4 regions of the Desulfuromonas thiophila genome follow, and region 3 is predicted to be linked to each of the others. Evidence: riboswitches for the same ligand, from Rfam matches in the RefSeq annotation. Region 3 holds a riboswitch; each other region holds the start of a gene.
What was found. Region 3 has a riboswitch for cobalamin ahead of BLR80_RS11690 (TonB-dependent receptor plug domain-containing protein). Riboswitches for the same ligand answer to the same signal wherever they lie in the genome.

Region 1 (3,568 bases), on a different contig from region 3:
AGCCGAAGCCGGAGTCGATAAGGAAAACAGAATGCGGCAGCTCAAACGTGCCAAGTACCAAGGCAAGCCGATTGAGTTTCATACACTCAGAACCTGGATAGACGCACTGATTCCTTCCGAGATCTATCCATCGGAAGAAAACCGGGAAATTGAGAAGCAGTTGCTTTGCGACGGATATGCAGGAGCCAGAATTCTTCAAAAATTCTTCGAAGAGACAAAAAAAGACCTCCCGGAAAAAGAACTTCTTGTCAGGTTTGAGAGCTATTCAAACTGGCATCTCATTCACTGCAACGCCATCATTGAAAAGTGAAAGGAAGGGGACCACGCCCCTTCCTCTCTACTCTTTCTTACTTAATCCAGGTCTTCACTTGAACGATCTTCCCAATCTTCAGGCCGCTCGTCCTCGCCTCTGGACTCCCAGTAGGCATCGTTGTTCGGGTTCAGTTGGTTTGAATGATTGTCCATGTCGTCTTTGTGGCTCATTTCGCCCTCCTTCAAAAATGGGGTTTAAAGATGAACCAGACAGTAGACCGAAAAAATCACTATGAATATGTGACAACGACTGTAATCAGTCAAGAAAGTAGGGAGAAACGAGAGGAAACAAGGGACACCCTCCAAATTAAATTGCTTTTAACACAAAACCAGTCTATCCTTCTCCCATGCCAAGAATAGCCCGCATTGTCGTTCCCGAATATCCCCACCACGTCACTCAGCGCGGCAACAACCGCGCGACCGTCTTTTTTAACGATGAAGACCGACTGCAATACCTCAAACTGCTGGCAAAATACAGCAAGGCGTTTTCTTTGCAGATTTGGGCCTACTGTTTTGATGGACAACCATGTTCATTTGCTCGTTGTTCCCGAGAAAGAGGACTCACTGGCTCGCGGCATCGGCCTGACAAATCAAGTCTATACGCAATATCTCAATCGCAAATTGAAGCAAAACGGTCGTATTTGGCAAAACCGGTTCTTTTCATGTCTGGTGGAACAGGATGACTATCTGTGGACGGTGGCACGATATATCGAACAGAACGCGGTCAAATCGGGCACAGTAAAAAAGGCGGAAGATTACCGCTGGTCCAGCGCCAGGGCTCATCTCACCTCTGGCTGTGATGATCTTTTACATTCACCCTCTTGGCTTGCTTGCAAAGACAGGTCAGCCTATGCTGATTTTATCATGCAAAGTGACGACAAAGCTGAAGACAGCTTGCGTAGCGTAACCCGGGCAGGTCGTCCGTTCGGTTCTGAGGGGTTTATCGATAAGATGGAAGAGACATTGAAGACAACGCTAAGGCCCCGCAAACCGGGCAGGCCAAGAAAAACCGGGGAGCGTCCCCTGGTTTAGCATCTGGCCTCTGCGCCAGAAGCCCTGGCTGGGTTTGTTGCCTGAAGAAACCGATATCAGATCTCCACCCGAACACTGGCCGCACGGAACATTGAGCCTCTTGTCCGATGCGGCGTGGCGGCTCGGTCATGACCGCAAATATGCGGTTGCGGTCAGCAGCCGAACTCCTCTATAGTTCCGGGGCCGTGCCCTGAAAAAGCGCCATCTTCAGCCCAGCGCGTAAAACCACCCTTCAGGAGGTTCGCCGACAGGAAACGGGCGGCCACAGGCCGCCACCGACAACTGAATAGTTTGCCACAACAGTGTTCAGCCCGCGCGGCTGCTGAAAAGGGAATCCCGTGCAAATCGGGAACGGACCCACCGCTGTAACCGGGGACAACAATCGCACAACGCCACTGAACCACCGTTCGGGAAGGCGCGGTTGAAGGACGATCCGGGAGTCAGAAGACCTGCTGTCGTGGTTTTGATGTCATTTATACCGAAGGGGATGATTCGGTCGGCATGCGCAAGGTCAAGGGTCACAATGGGAGCCCGTAACCGTCTGGTTACGGGCTTTTTTGTTTTCCGCCACGCCTGAAATCTGTCTGAAGCCTCCCCGTTTTTATCCAATGTTGTGCAATCAACCAAGGAGCGCTTCTCGATGAAAAACCGCCACACCATTTTTTATGCCCTTTTTTTCTACCTGCTCGGCATGACACCCAATATCTCCACGGTGTTTGCCGATGAGACGACGGACAGCCTTGTGCTCGATGACATGGTGGTCACGGCCACCCGCTCGCAGAATTCCGCCTTTGCCACGCCGGTGACGATCAGCGTCGTCAACCAGCAACAGATTCAGGAGCAGAATGCCGCTACGTTCACCGACCTGCTCGACGGCGTGGCCGGTGTGACCCTGAGCGGCGCCGGGCCGTGGGAAACCACGCCGACCATTCGCGGCATGGGCACCAACCGGGTGCTGGTGCTGTTCGACGGCGACCGCGAGACCAACCTGTGGGCGGGTCGCGCGCCGCTGACGCCGTTTATCGACAGCAACGACATTGAACGGATCGAAGTGGTCAAGGGCCCCTCCTCTGTGCTCTACGGCAGCGATGCCCTCGGCGGCGTCATCAACATCATCACCAAGGAGGTGGCTCTGGCCGACGGCGACAGCTGGCAGGCCGAGCACCACATCGGCACGCGCTATTCGTCGGTGGATGACGGCCTGGTCGGCAACTATACGGTCAACGCCGGCGGTCACGGTCTCGGCATTCGCCTCAACGTGGCGGCTCAGGATCACGACGACTATGAAGTCGGCGACGGCGACGAGCTACCCCACAGCCAGTTTGAAAACAAAAGCCTCGACCTGAAAGCCCTCTACAACGTCAACGACCATCACAGCGTCCAGGCTGAATTGCGCATCAACGACATCAACGACATGGGCGTGGCGCAGAAAGACCCGCAGGCGCCGGAATCGCACTTCACCCTGTACAACACCCGCACCTACAAACTGGCTTATGTCGGCACAGATTTGGGCGCGGTGCAGCGCCTGGAAACGCGCCTGTTCCACGTCGACCAGAAACGGCGCTTTGTCGGCGATTTCCCCAACACGGCCAAACAGCTCCACAACCTGAAGCAGAACACCATCGACACCACGGCCAGCGGCGGCTCGCTGCAGGCCACCTTTGCGCCGGGCCGCAACCAGCAATGGACCACTGGCCTGGAGATTGTTCACGAAACCACGGATTCCGACGAATCGCAACAAACCTTCACCACCACCAACGATGCGCTGAAAAAACTGCTCAGCTTTCAGCCGGTGCCGGATGGCGAGCGCGATCATGTGGGGCTGTTCGCCCAGAACGAGGTGACGGTGACGCAGCGCTGGCGCCTTACCCTCGGCGGCCGTTACGATTACTTTGAAGCCGATGCCGACGATGTCACCATGAGTCAGACCAGCTACGGCGGCAGCGGTGCCACCACGGTGCAGGCGGTGAACGCATTCTCCCGCGAAACCGATCAGGCCATGACCTTCAGCCTCGGCTCGCTCTATGCCCTGAGCAACACCTTGCATCTGACCGCCAACTTGGCCACGGCATTTCGCGCCCCGGATCTGTTTGAACGCTATTCCACCCGTGGCGGCGGCAGCCAACTGATCATCGGCAACCCGGACCTCGACGCCGAATATAGCTACAACGCCGACCTCGGCCTCAAATACCTATCGTCCCGCGCCAGCGGCTATGTCAGTGTG
Region 2 (3,568 bases), on a different contig from region 3:
ATGCTCGCCCGGCAGATAGCCGTGCACCGGACAGATGGAAAAGGTTGGCGTGATCGTCAGGTACGGAATACGGTAGTTCTCCAGCACCCGGCGCACCAGCTTGCGGCAGGTATTGGGACTGCCAATCGGCTCACCCATGTACAGGTGAAAGACGGTACCCCCGGTATACTTGCGCTGCAGGGCTTCCTGCAGTTCCAGCGCTTCGAAGGGATCATCGGTGAAGCCGACCGGCAACTGCGAAGAGTTGGTGTAGTAGGGCGCATCCGGTGTGCCAGCCTGAAGCATAGCCGGAAAACGTTTCTTGTCCTCGCGGGCCAGACGGTAAGTGGTGCCTTCGGCCGGAGTAGCCTCCAGGTTATACAGATGACCGGTCTGCTCCTGAAACACCACCATGCGCTGACGGACATGGTCCATGAAGCGGAGAGCAAACGCCTGCCCGCTTTCGCTGGTGATGTCGTCCCCATCATGGGTAAAGTTGCGGATCATCTCGTTGATACCATTGACACCGATGGTAGAGAAGTGGTTGCGCAGGGTACCGAGATAGCGCTTGGTGTAGGGAAACAGTCCCTGGTCCATCTGGCGCTGGATGGTCTTGCGCTTAACCTCCAGGCTGGTGCGAGCCAGTTCCAGAAGTCTGTCCAGGCGGGCAAACAGGCCGATCTCGTCACCGGCGTGTTGATAGCCTAACCGGGCACAGTTGATAGTCACCACGCCAATGGAGCCAGTCTGCTCGGCCGAGCCGAACAGGCCATTACCGCGCTTGAGCAGTTCGCGCAGATCAAGCTGCAGGCGACAACACATGGAGCGCACCATGTTCGGCTGCAGCTCCGAATTAAGAAAGTTCTGGAAATACGGCAAACCGTACTTGGCGGTCATGCTGAACAACCGCTCGGCATTTTCGCTTTCCCAGGGAAAATCCGGCGTCATGTTGTAGGTCGGGATGGGAAACGTGAACACCCGCCCCTTGTCGTCGCCGGTCGTCATCACCTCGATGTAGGCGCGGTTGATCAGGTCCATCTCCGCCTGCAACTCGCCATAGGTAAACGGCATCTCCTCGCCGCCGATCACCGGCACCTGATTCTTCAGGTCTTCCGGGCAGGTCCAGTCAAAGGTAAGGTTGGTGAACGGCGTCTGCGTGCCCCAGCGCGACGGCACGTTGAGGTTGAAGATCAGCTCCTGCATCTGCTGTTTGATCTCGTCGTAGCTGAGCCTGTCCTTGCGCACGAACGGCGCCAGGTAGGTGTCGAACGAACTGAACGCCTGCGCTCCCGCCCATTCATTCTGCAAGGTGCCAAGGAAGTTGACGATCTGACCGATAACGCTGGAGAGATGGCGCGGCGGTGCCGCTTCCACCTTGCCGGGTACGCCGTTGAAGCCCTCCTGCAGCAGCATGCGCAACGACCAACCGGCGCAGTAGCCGGACAGCATATCGAGATCGTGGACATGCAGACTGCCGTCGCGATGGGCCTCTCCCAACTCCGGGGCATAGACATGGTTGAGCCAGTAGTTGGCCGTCACCTTGCCGGAGATGTTGAGGATCAGCCCGCCGAGGGAATAGCCCTGATTGGCATTCGCGTTGACTCGCCAGTCCGATTGGTCGAGATACTCATTGATGGACGACGCCACATCGACCAAGGTCTGCCGATCCTGTCGCAGTTTCTGGTGTTGTTCGCGGTACACCGCATAGGCCCGTAGGGTAGCGAAGTGGTTGGCTGAAATCAGCGTCTGTTCCACCACATCCTGAATCTGTTCAACCTTGGGAGGCTGACCGGCGAAACGGTGGCGCAACACCTTGAGAGCCTGCTGTGTCAGTAGAGCGGCTTCGGCGTCATCAAATTCGCCCGTGGCCTTACCGGCACGGGCAATGGCGAAACAGATACGTTCACTGTCGAACAGCACCTGGCTACCGTCACGCTTGACAACCACGCTAGGTAATCCCAGGGCAACAACTTGTTCGGAATACCCAGGCTTCGACATCGTCTACTCCTTGTATGTGTCGGATTCGTGTTTCGGAAGACTGTTAGCGCAAAAACATAAAAAGTCCGCAGGCGCCAAGGCATCCTGCGGACTTATCGCATTCTAAATCCGGATACGGGTCTCACTCTTCCCTTACCACGAGGAAATACCGAGTGTTCAGATCAGGCAGGTCTTCTGGCTCGCACTTCAACCTTCAGGCGCCTTCCCGGTCAGAAGACCAGTGGCATTAAGCCTGTCGTCTGTGCTCACAGCGGCGGGTCCGCGGGGGCATTGCACCCCTCTTCCCTATCAAGCCCTTACGGGCACCATGATCCACGATATGGGTTCCACTGAAAGTGGATATTTTTGGTTCTCTTTAGCCGAGGCATACGAAGCTGTCAAGGGGTTTCGCCCCGCACGATGCCGACGGCTGGCCCAACTGCGCCGATTCATAAACAATTAAATCATATTGAGGTGACAAGCGCATTTTTTTTCTCTACCGTCCTGGCCAACAAACAGGCCCACCATAAAAAAAATAATCGGACTCGTGGAAGACGGTGCAAATCCGTCGCGGACCCGCCACTGTGTTCGTCGCTTGACCGCGACGTCAGTCAGATACACGCCCGATTCATTTGTTCGCCCCACCTTCGTGGAATGAGGTGGCTGAACCCGACTTGCGGATTAAATACGGAATCCCCGCAACCTTTTCTGGTTGCGGGGATTTTTTTTGACCGATGACGGCACCGTCCATGACCACACAGATTACCCTCATCCGCCATGCCGCCATCGCCACGGAATTTGACGGTCATTATATCGGCCGCAGCGATGTACCGCTCAGTGCCGACGGCAGGCAGCAGGCCGAACGTCTGGTCCGCCATCTCAGCCGGCCCGGCTTTCCCGCCATCGATGCCCTGTGGTGCAGCCCGGCCCAACGCGCCCGCCAGACCGCCGAGCCCCTGATCCGCCAGTCGCTCCGTCCGGTCACCATTGACGAGCGCCTGCAAGAGATCAATTTCGGCGACTGGGAAGGGTTGGATTTCGCCCAGATTCTCCACAACGACCCGCAGCGCGTCAATCAATGGGCCGCCTTTACCGACGATTTCTGTTTCCCCGCCGGGGAATCGCTGAAGCAGTTCCGCCACCGTCTCGATGCCGTTGTGGAAAGCATCTTGGCCGAACAGGCCGGCCACCTGGTCATCGTCAGCCATGGCGGCGTGTTGCGCGGACTGATTTGCCAGTTACTCGGCTGGTCATTAAAAGACCATCTGAAATTCACCATTGAACGGGGTGGCTATGCCACGCTGTATTTGGATGGATGTCATGCCGTCTTGACCGGACTGTATAACCATGGCGTCTAAGCCCTTGACCAACCATCTCCTCTACATCAGCGGCGGCGCCCGCAGCGGCAAGAGCCGTTACGCTGAGCAGCGCGCCCTGGCCCTGACCGGACCACGCCGTTACATCGCCACCTGCCCGGTGATTGATGACGAGATGGCGGTGCGCATCGACCGCCACCAACAGCGCCGCGCCGATCAAGGTTGGCAGACGATTGAGGAGCCGGTGGATCTGGTTGCGGCGCTGGACGCCAGCCGTGACAGTGCCGTCGTGCTGA
Region 3 (3,568 bases):
TGCCAACAAATCCATCTTCGTCATATATTCTAACATGTTACGATCGCCATATTCATTACCATCACCGGGATAGACAGATCTGCCTATACCGGGTCAAAGTCCATCCAAAGGGCTGCTGACACCCTTGCCACCCTTGTTTAATTTGCCAAGGTTCTGTCCAAATCCGCAGCTGAAATTATTAGATCAGGCTCGTTAGGTGATGAAAGGTTATCCTTACGCTTATCGTACAGAGCCGGCCTATTGTCAATGAATCGTTTGTTACGTGCGTCTTTTCGGCAGCAGCGTTCGCCCGGCCACATAGGAGGAAATCACTGGCCTGCGCTTGCACTCGCCGTGGCTTTTTGGGCCGTCTGCGGTTACCATGGGCGGCGCATGGCGGCCTGGGCCGCGAAGGTTCTGCTTTTGACCCCACAGGAGGAGTTGGATGGCGCAGGAGGAAATCTTTGTCATTGGTCATGTGAATCCCGATACCGATTCCATCTGCAGTGCCATTGCCTATGCCCGGTTGCGGCAGCTGCAGGGGCTGGAGTCGGTGCGACCGGCGCGGGCCGGTAATCTCAACCGTCAGACGGAGTTCATTCTGCAGGAGCTGGCGGTGCCGCAACCGCAGCTGTTGGCCGATGTGGTGCCGCGTATCCGCGATGTGCTGTCGGATCAGCCGCCGGTGAGTATTGCCGCCGATGCGCCTTTGTCACGGGCGCTGGAGCTGTTTCATCTGCACAATATCCGGCTGCTGCCGGTGGTGGACGAGCGCCAGCGGCCGCTGGGCATGCTGTATCTGAAGAAGGTGTCGGAACGTTTTCTGGTGCCGAGCCAGGAGAGGGAACTGCGCCGGGTGTACGCTTCGCCGGCGTCGATCTGCCGCTGTCTGAAGGCGACGGCGCTGCATGCGGTGGATGCCGACCGGCTGGAGGATCTGAACCTGTATGTGGCGGCCATGTCGGCGCCGACCTTTGCCGACAAGATGCACAATCAGGACATGCGGCGCATGGTGTTGATTGCCGCCGACCGCAGCGAGATTCTGCGGGTGGCGGTGGAAAACGGCGTGCGGGTGCTGGTGGTGGTGGGGTCGCTGCCGGTGCCGGAGGAGATTCTGGAGCTGGCGCGGCGCCAGCAGGTGACGGTGCTGTCGACGGCCTTCGATACGGCCACCAGTACCTGGCTGACCCGGCTGGCGACGCCGGTGGGGGCGCTGGCGCAGACGGAGTTTGCCAGTCTGCGGCCGCAGGACCGCATTGAGCAGCTGCGCGCGGCGCTGCTGCACAGCGATGTGCCGGGGGCGGCGGTGCTCAATGATGATGGCAGTCTGCTGGCGGTGGTGACCAAGAGCAATCTGCTGCAGCCATCGCGCCGTAAGCTGATTTTGGTGGATCACAATGAGCTGGGTCAGGCGGTGGCGGGGGCGGACAAGGTGGAGATTCTCGAAATCATCGACCATCACCGGCTGGGCAGTCTGCAGACGGAAAAACCCATCCGTTTCATCAATCAGCCGCTTGGCAGTACCTGTACCCTGGTGGCGACGCTGTACCAGCAGGCTGCTCTGACGCCGGAGCCGGCCATTGCCGGGCTGATGCTGGCGGGGCTGCTGTCGGATACGGTGCTGCTGAAGTCACCGACGGCGACGGCCATCGACCGCGACATGGCCGACTGGCTGGGGCGCTGCAGCGGGCTCGATCCGCAGGAGTTCGGTCAGCGTATCTTCAGTGCTACCAGCGCCATGAGTGCCTACAGCAGCCTGGAGCAGGTGGTGCTGTCGGATTTCAAACAGTTCGAGGCTGGCGGCGGCCGTTTCGGCATCGGTCAGGTGGAGGTGGTCGGCTTTCACGAATTTCACAGTCTCAAGGGCGAGCTGGCGGCGCAGCTGGAACGGCTGCGGCAGCAGCGGGATCTGGCCCTGACCGGATTGCTGGTGACGGATATTGTGGCTGGCGACAGTCTGCTGCTGGTGTCGCACGACAGCACGCTGCCTTTTGCGATGGGCTATCCCCAACTGGAGGATGGGCTGTATGAGTTGAAAGGGGTGCTGTCGCGCAAGAAGCAGCTGCTGCCGCATCTGCTGAAGGTGCTGGCGCCGCCGGTCTGATGGAATAAAAAGACCCCGTGAAGGAGGGGGATCACGGGGTGAAATGTTTTGACCCTCTGGTCAAAGCAGCATGGCATCTACCCTAGCCGAAGGTTGGCGGCGATACAACGCAAAAAACGCGGTTGCACGGCTTGTCCGGTCTTTGGCCTTGACAGCCGCGGGCCGACTTTCTATGGTGCGCGCCAGATGGTTTCAGGTGCTCGCCTGCGAGCTTAAAACGGGAATCCTGTGCAAATCAGGAACGGGCCCGCCGCTGTAACCGGGGACGAACGCTGCTTCAGGCCACTGGCTTTTGCCGGGAAGGCGCGGCGGACGGCTGAGCCGGGAGTCAGAAGACCTGCCTGAACCCTTGTTAGTTGGTCTTCGTGGCGAAGACGGACGGCGATTTGTGGGCAGAATGGGACAACCCCGAATCGATTTTTCACTATCGGTTCGGGGTTTTTTGCGCCCCGGACGCAGGCGTTCTGGAGGCGGAACATGAGGTTGTGGAGCAAGGCGGCGCCGTTGGCGCTGCTGGTGGGTCTGGCAGGTGGCGCGGCGGCCGGCACGGCTGCGGCGGAGCAGACCCTTGAGGATCTGGTGGTGACGGCAACGCGCAGCAGCAGCGCGGTGCAGCAGGTTGGCGGCGCGTCGGTGGCGGTGATCAACGCGGCGGATATCGCCGCCAGTCAGGTGCAGACGGTGGCCGAGGCCCTGCGGCTGGTGCCGGGGGTCAATCTCTCGCCGCTGGGCGGGCTGGGCACGACCACCAAGGTGTTTTTGCGTGGCGCTGATTCGAAGAATACTCTGGTGCTGCTGGATGGCGTGGCGGTCAACGACCCGACGGACACCAACCGCGGCGCCGATCTGGCCAACCTGAGTCTTGACAACATCGAGCGCATCGAGGTGGTCAAGGGCCCCATGAGCGTGCTGTATGGCAGCAACGCCAGCGCCGGGGTCATCAATATCATCACCCGCCAGGCCACAGACCAGACCCAGGGCAGTCTCAGCGCCGAGGCGGGCAGCTATCACAGCCGCAAGGTGGCGGGCGATGTGCGCGGCACGGTCGGGCCGTTGGGCTATTCCCTGGCCCTGTCGCATCTGGACAGCGAGGGCTATTCCCTGGCCAACGCCGATAACAACGCCATCGCCCAGGGGGGCAACACCAGCGAGGACGATGGCTGGCGCAACACCAGCTTCAGCGGCAAGGTCAATGCCCAGCTGTGTTCGTCCACCGCGCTGACGGCGCTGGTGCACTACAGTGATGCCCAGATGGATCTGGATGACTGGGGAGCCGGCTACGCCGGCGACCGTTTCGCGCTGGACTGGACCACCTGGCAGTATCAGCCCGATCCGACCGGCCGCACCCACAGCCGCATTGACACCGAGCGCCTGTTCGGCCGCGTCAATCTGCACAGCGTGCTGCTGGCGGGGCGCCTGCTGTCGGATGTCGATTTCAGCCAGGCGCGCCAGCAGCGTGATGCCTACGACAACGACGGTCAGCCG
Region 4 (3,568 bases), on a different contig from region 3:
GTACGGTATCGCCCCGGAAGACTGTCTGGTGGACTGCCTGGTGTTCACCGCCGCCGCCGGACCGGCTGCGCACCGGCGCGCACTGGAACTGATCGACTGGTGCGCCCGTTCGGGCCGCTTCCGCTCCCTGGCCGGGATATCAAATCTGACCTATAACCTGGCCGTGCGGCAGTGGTTCGACAGCACCTTTCTCTGCATGGCTGCCGGGCGGGGGCTGACCGCTGCCTTCATTGACACGGCCTGCGACTATACCCTCAATGTCGCCTGCGCGGTGGATGCTTTGGCCGGGCGCGACCCGCGCATGGGGCGCTATATTGCCCGTTTCGGTCAGCAGGATGCAGGCGTAACCGCAACTCGCGGCCCCCGCACCCTGGGAGAACAGGTCTTTGATGCGGTTGTCGGAGGGGACGAAGAAGGGATGGAACAGACGATCCGGCTGGCCCTGGAACAGGGGGAGTCGCCCCGTTCGCTGGTGGATGATCGTCTGATTCCGGCCATCAATCTGGTGGGCGACAAGTTTGACCGCAAGGAGTATTTCCTGCCGCAGCTGATCACCTGTGCCGATACCATGCGCAAAGGCTTCAGCGTGCTGCAGCCATTTCTTGATGCAGCCAGCGGTGCCTCGGGCGGCAAGGGCCCCAAGGTGGTGCTGGCCACGGTACAGGGGGATATCCACGATATCGGCAAGAACATCGTGGCGTTGATGCTGAACAATTATAATTTTGACGTCATCGACCTGGGCAAGGATGTCTCGGCTGAGGATATCGTCCGCGCAGCCAGGCATCATGGGGCTGAAATCATTGGTTTGTCCGCGCTGATGACCACCACCATGGTGGAGATGAAAAAGGTGATCGACCTGGCCCGTGCCGAGGGCCTGACAAAGGTGCGCTTCATGATCGGCGGCGCGGTGGTGGATCAACACTACGCCGATGAAATCGGCGCCAGTGGCTACGCTAGCGATGCCATTGGCGCGGTGCGGCTGGCTCAGCGGTTCAGTGATGAAGGCAGCCGTGCCACATCGCCGGAGGCTGCCGGAAAGGACGTTTCCGATGCACCGGAAATTTAAAAATCGCGCTGCTCTGCGGTTGTTGATTCGCCAGTTGACAGGTGCCAGCCCGTTTTCCGGCGACGGTTTGCGGTTGCAGTGCAGAACCCTGTTGTCAGCCTGTTTTCTGATGGGCATCGAACCCTTTCAGCTGCCACTTGCAGAAACCTCCTGTGGCGATCTTTCGGAGTTACAGCGTCGGGAGTTTCTGCAGCGTTATCTGGTGCTGCAGATCGACGAGGCCGCGCGGAATAGGCTTGTTCTGCAATTGCTCGGGAACCCTGCCTGGTTTTCCCTGCTGCGCATGGCCGATAACATTGTCAGAGAACAGGAAATCGCCAGCCGGACCGAACCCCAGCGCTGGACAAAATGAAAGGAGGGATGGTGGTCCGCTTATAGCATGGGCCGGAAAAAACGTATTTGATGCACGCAAAATTGTTGGCAAGGGTGAACAGGAAACGGAAGACGGTGAAAATCCGTCGCGGACGCGCCGCTGTAACCGGAGATATTCCCCTGCTTTGTCACTGTTTCGCTTGAAACGGGAAGGTAAAGCAATTCGGGGTCCGGGAGCCAGAAGACGTCCTGTTCGTAATCGTAGTTTCGTCTCGCGTAACAGACAAATGAAAGGAACTGTATTGTCATGGAAGCACACGTACTGGGGTTTCCGCGCATTGGCGCTGGCCGTGAACTGAAGAAGGCGCTGGAAAACTTCTGGAAAGGCACCGGCCATCAGGACGAGCTGATTCGCACCGCAAAAACACTTAAGGAGCGCAACTGGAAAATTCAACGCGATCAGGGGCTCTCCATGGTCGCCGTGGGGGATTTCTCCCTCTATGATCAGATGCTCGATACTGCTTTTATGCTGGGGATGATTCCCCAGCGCTTTGGCGCGGCAGAAGAAGCCGATCTCTCCACCTATTTTCGCATGGCACGGGGTGATGCGACGGCCAATCTTCCGGCCATGGAAATGACCAAGTGGTTCGATACCAATTATCACTACTTGGTTCCTGAGTTCACGCCGCAGACAATCATCCGGCGTTCAACGGGAAAACTTATTGAAGAAACCTGCCATGCCCTTTCTCTGGGATTTCGCCCCAAACCGGTTCTGATCGGACCGCTCACCTTCACCAGCTTGGCAAAAGAACTCAATGGTGCCGACCGCTGGCGCTTTCTGGATGATATCGTCCGTGTCTATTGCACGTTGCTTGTCGATCTGGCGCCCCTGTGTGACTGGATCCAGATTGACGAGCCGATCCTGTGTACTGATTTGCCTGGCATGGCCCGAGAGGCATTTGTCCCTGCCCTGCGCCGGCTCAAGGAGGCGGCCACCGGCAGCCAGCTGCTGCTTGCCACCTATTTTGGCGCGCTTGGCGACAATCTGCCCCTGGCCTTGGAGAGCGGCTGCGATGGCTTGCATCTGGACTTGGTGCGTGGCGCGGCGCAGCTCAATACCGTGCTGGACATCCTGCCGGAAACGATGGTTCTGTCTGCTGGTTTGGTGAATGGCCGTAATGTCTGGAAAAACGATTTGCGCCATTCAAAGCAGAGACTGGACTTTCTGGCTCAGCGCCTCGGAGAGGGAAGGGTCATGGCGGCGTCCAGTTGCTCGTTGCTGCATGTGCCGGTCGATCTCTGGTTGGAAAAAAATATCGATCCGACCATCAGGGAATGGCTGGCTTTCGCTGTCCAGAAGTGCCGGGAAACGGCAACATTGGCCAAGATCGCCGGGGGGTGTCATGAGCCACTGTTGCGGGAGAACGACGCTCAGCTCGCAGCGAGACGCAGTGACAGCCGAACACTGCGCCCTGAGGTGCGTTCCCGTGTCGCTGGGGTGACTGAGGCAATGCAAAGCCGTACCTCAATCTTTCCACAGCGGAAAAAAAAACAAGCGGCCTGGCTTAAGCTCCCCCTGTTGCCGACAACCACCATTGGCTCTTTTCCCCAGACCGCCGAGATTCGTTCCATACGTCGGCAATTCGCTGCCGGAGCGATGCCTGAAGCCCGCTACAAAGCATTTATCCGGAGGCAGATTCGCCAGGTTGTCGAGGAACAGGAAAAGCTGGGATTGGATGTGCTGGTACATGGCGAGCCCGAGCGCAACGATATGGTGGAATACTTCGGCCAGCACTTGGAAGGTTTCTACTTTACAGAGAATGGATGGGTGCAGAGTTACGGCAGCCGCTGCGTCAAACCTCCCATCATTTATGGCGATGTGGCGCGGCCGGCGCCGATCACCATCGACTGGATCCGTTATGCCCAGTCTCTGACGACAAAACCGGTGAAAGGAATGCTTACCGGACCGGTGACAATTCTGTGCTGGAGTTTTGTTCGTGATGACCTGTCTCGCGCCGAGGTTTGTCAGCAGATCGCCCTCGCCATGCGTGATGAGGTACTCGACCTGGAAAAAGCCCGTGTCGGTATCATCCAGATCGACGAGGCGGCGCTGCGCGAGGGCATGCCGCTGCGCCGGCGGGAAGTCGAAGCCTATCTGCGTTGGGCCGTGGACTGCTTTCGTCTGACAGC

Region 1: linked by a shared signal. The riboswitch ahead of BLR80_RS09470 (TonB-dependent receptor plug domain-containing protein) and the one ahead of BLR80_RS11690 (TonB-dependent receptor plug domain-containing protein) in region 3 are both predicted to bind cobalamin.
Region 2: linked by a shared signal. The riboswitch ahead of BLR80_RS12315 (ribonucleoside triphosphate reductase) and the one ahead of BLR80_RS11690 (TonB-dependent receptor plug domain-containing protein) in region 3 are both predicted to bind cobalamin.
Region 4: linked by a shared signal. The riboswitch ahead of metE (5-methyltetrahydropteroyltriglutamate--homocysteine S-methyltransferase) and the one ahead of BLR80_RS11690 (TonB-dependent receptor plug domain-containing protein) in region 3 are both predicted to bind cobalamin.

Annotation. Positions count from the first base shown of each region.
Region 1 is NZ_FNAQ01000012.1:7,421-10,988, forward strand. Features, by position in the region: gene BLR80_RS09460 (hypothetical protein) at 1-310, shown strand, start outside; gene BLR80_RS13330 (hypothetical protein) at 352-483, opposite strand; gene BLR80_RS09465 (transposase) at 679-1,344, shown strand; cobalamin riboswitch at 1,628-1,815, shown strand; gene BLR80_RS09470 (TonB-dependent receptor plug domain-containing protein) at 1,985-3,568, shown strand, end outside.
Region 2 is NZ_FNAQ01000026.1:11,970-15,537, reverse strand. Features, by position in the region: gene BLR80_RS12315 (ribonucleoside triphosphate reductase) at 1-1,977, opposite strand, end outside; cobalamin riboswitch at 2,125-2,303, opposite strand; cobalamin riboswitch at 2,481-2,597, shown strand; gene cobC (alpha-ribazole phosphatase) at 2,706-3,314, shown strand; gene cobU (bifunctional adenosylcobinamide kinase/adenosylcobinamide-phosphate guanylyltransferase) at 3,304-3,568, shown strand, end outside.
Region 3 is NZ_FNAQ01000021.1:36,090-39,657, reverse strand. Features, by position in the region: gene BLR80_RS11695 (putative manganese-dependent inorganic diphosphatase) at 425-2,083, shown strand; cobalamin riboswitch at 2,261-2,442, shown strand; gene BLR80_RS11690 (TonB-dependent receptor plug domain-containing protein) at 2,561-3,568, shown strand, end outside.
Region 4 is NZ_FNAQ01000029.1:3,777-7,344, forward strand. Features, by position in the region: gene BLR80_RS12435 (homocysteine S-methyltransferase family protein) at 1-1,066, shown strand, start outside; gene BLR80_RS12440 (hypothetical protein) at 1,050-1,418, shown strand; cobalamin riboswitch at 1,461-1,644, shown strand; gene metE (5-methyltetrahydropteroyltriglutamate--homocysteine S-methyltransferase) at 1,686-3,568, shown strand, end outside.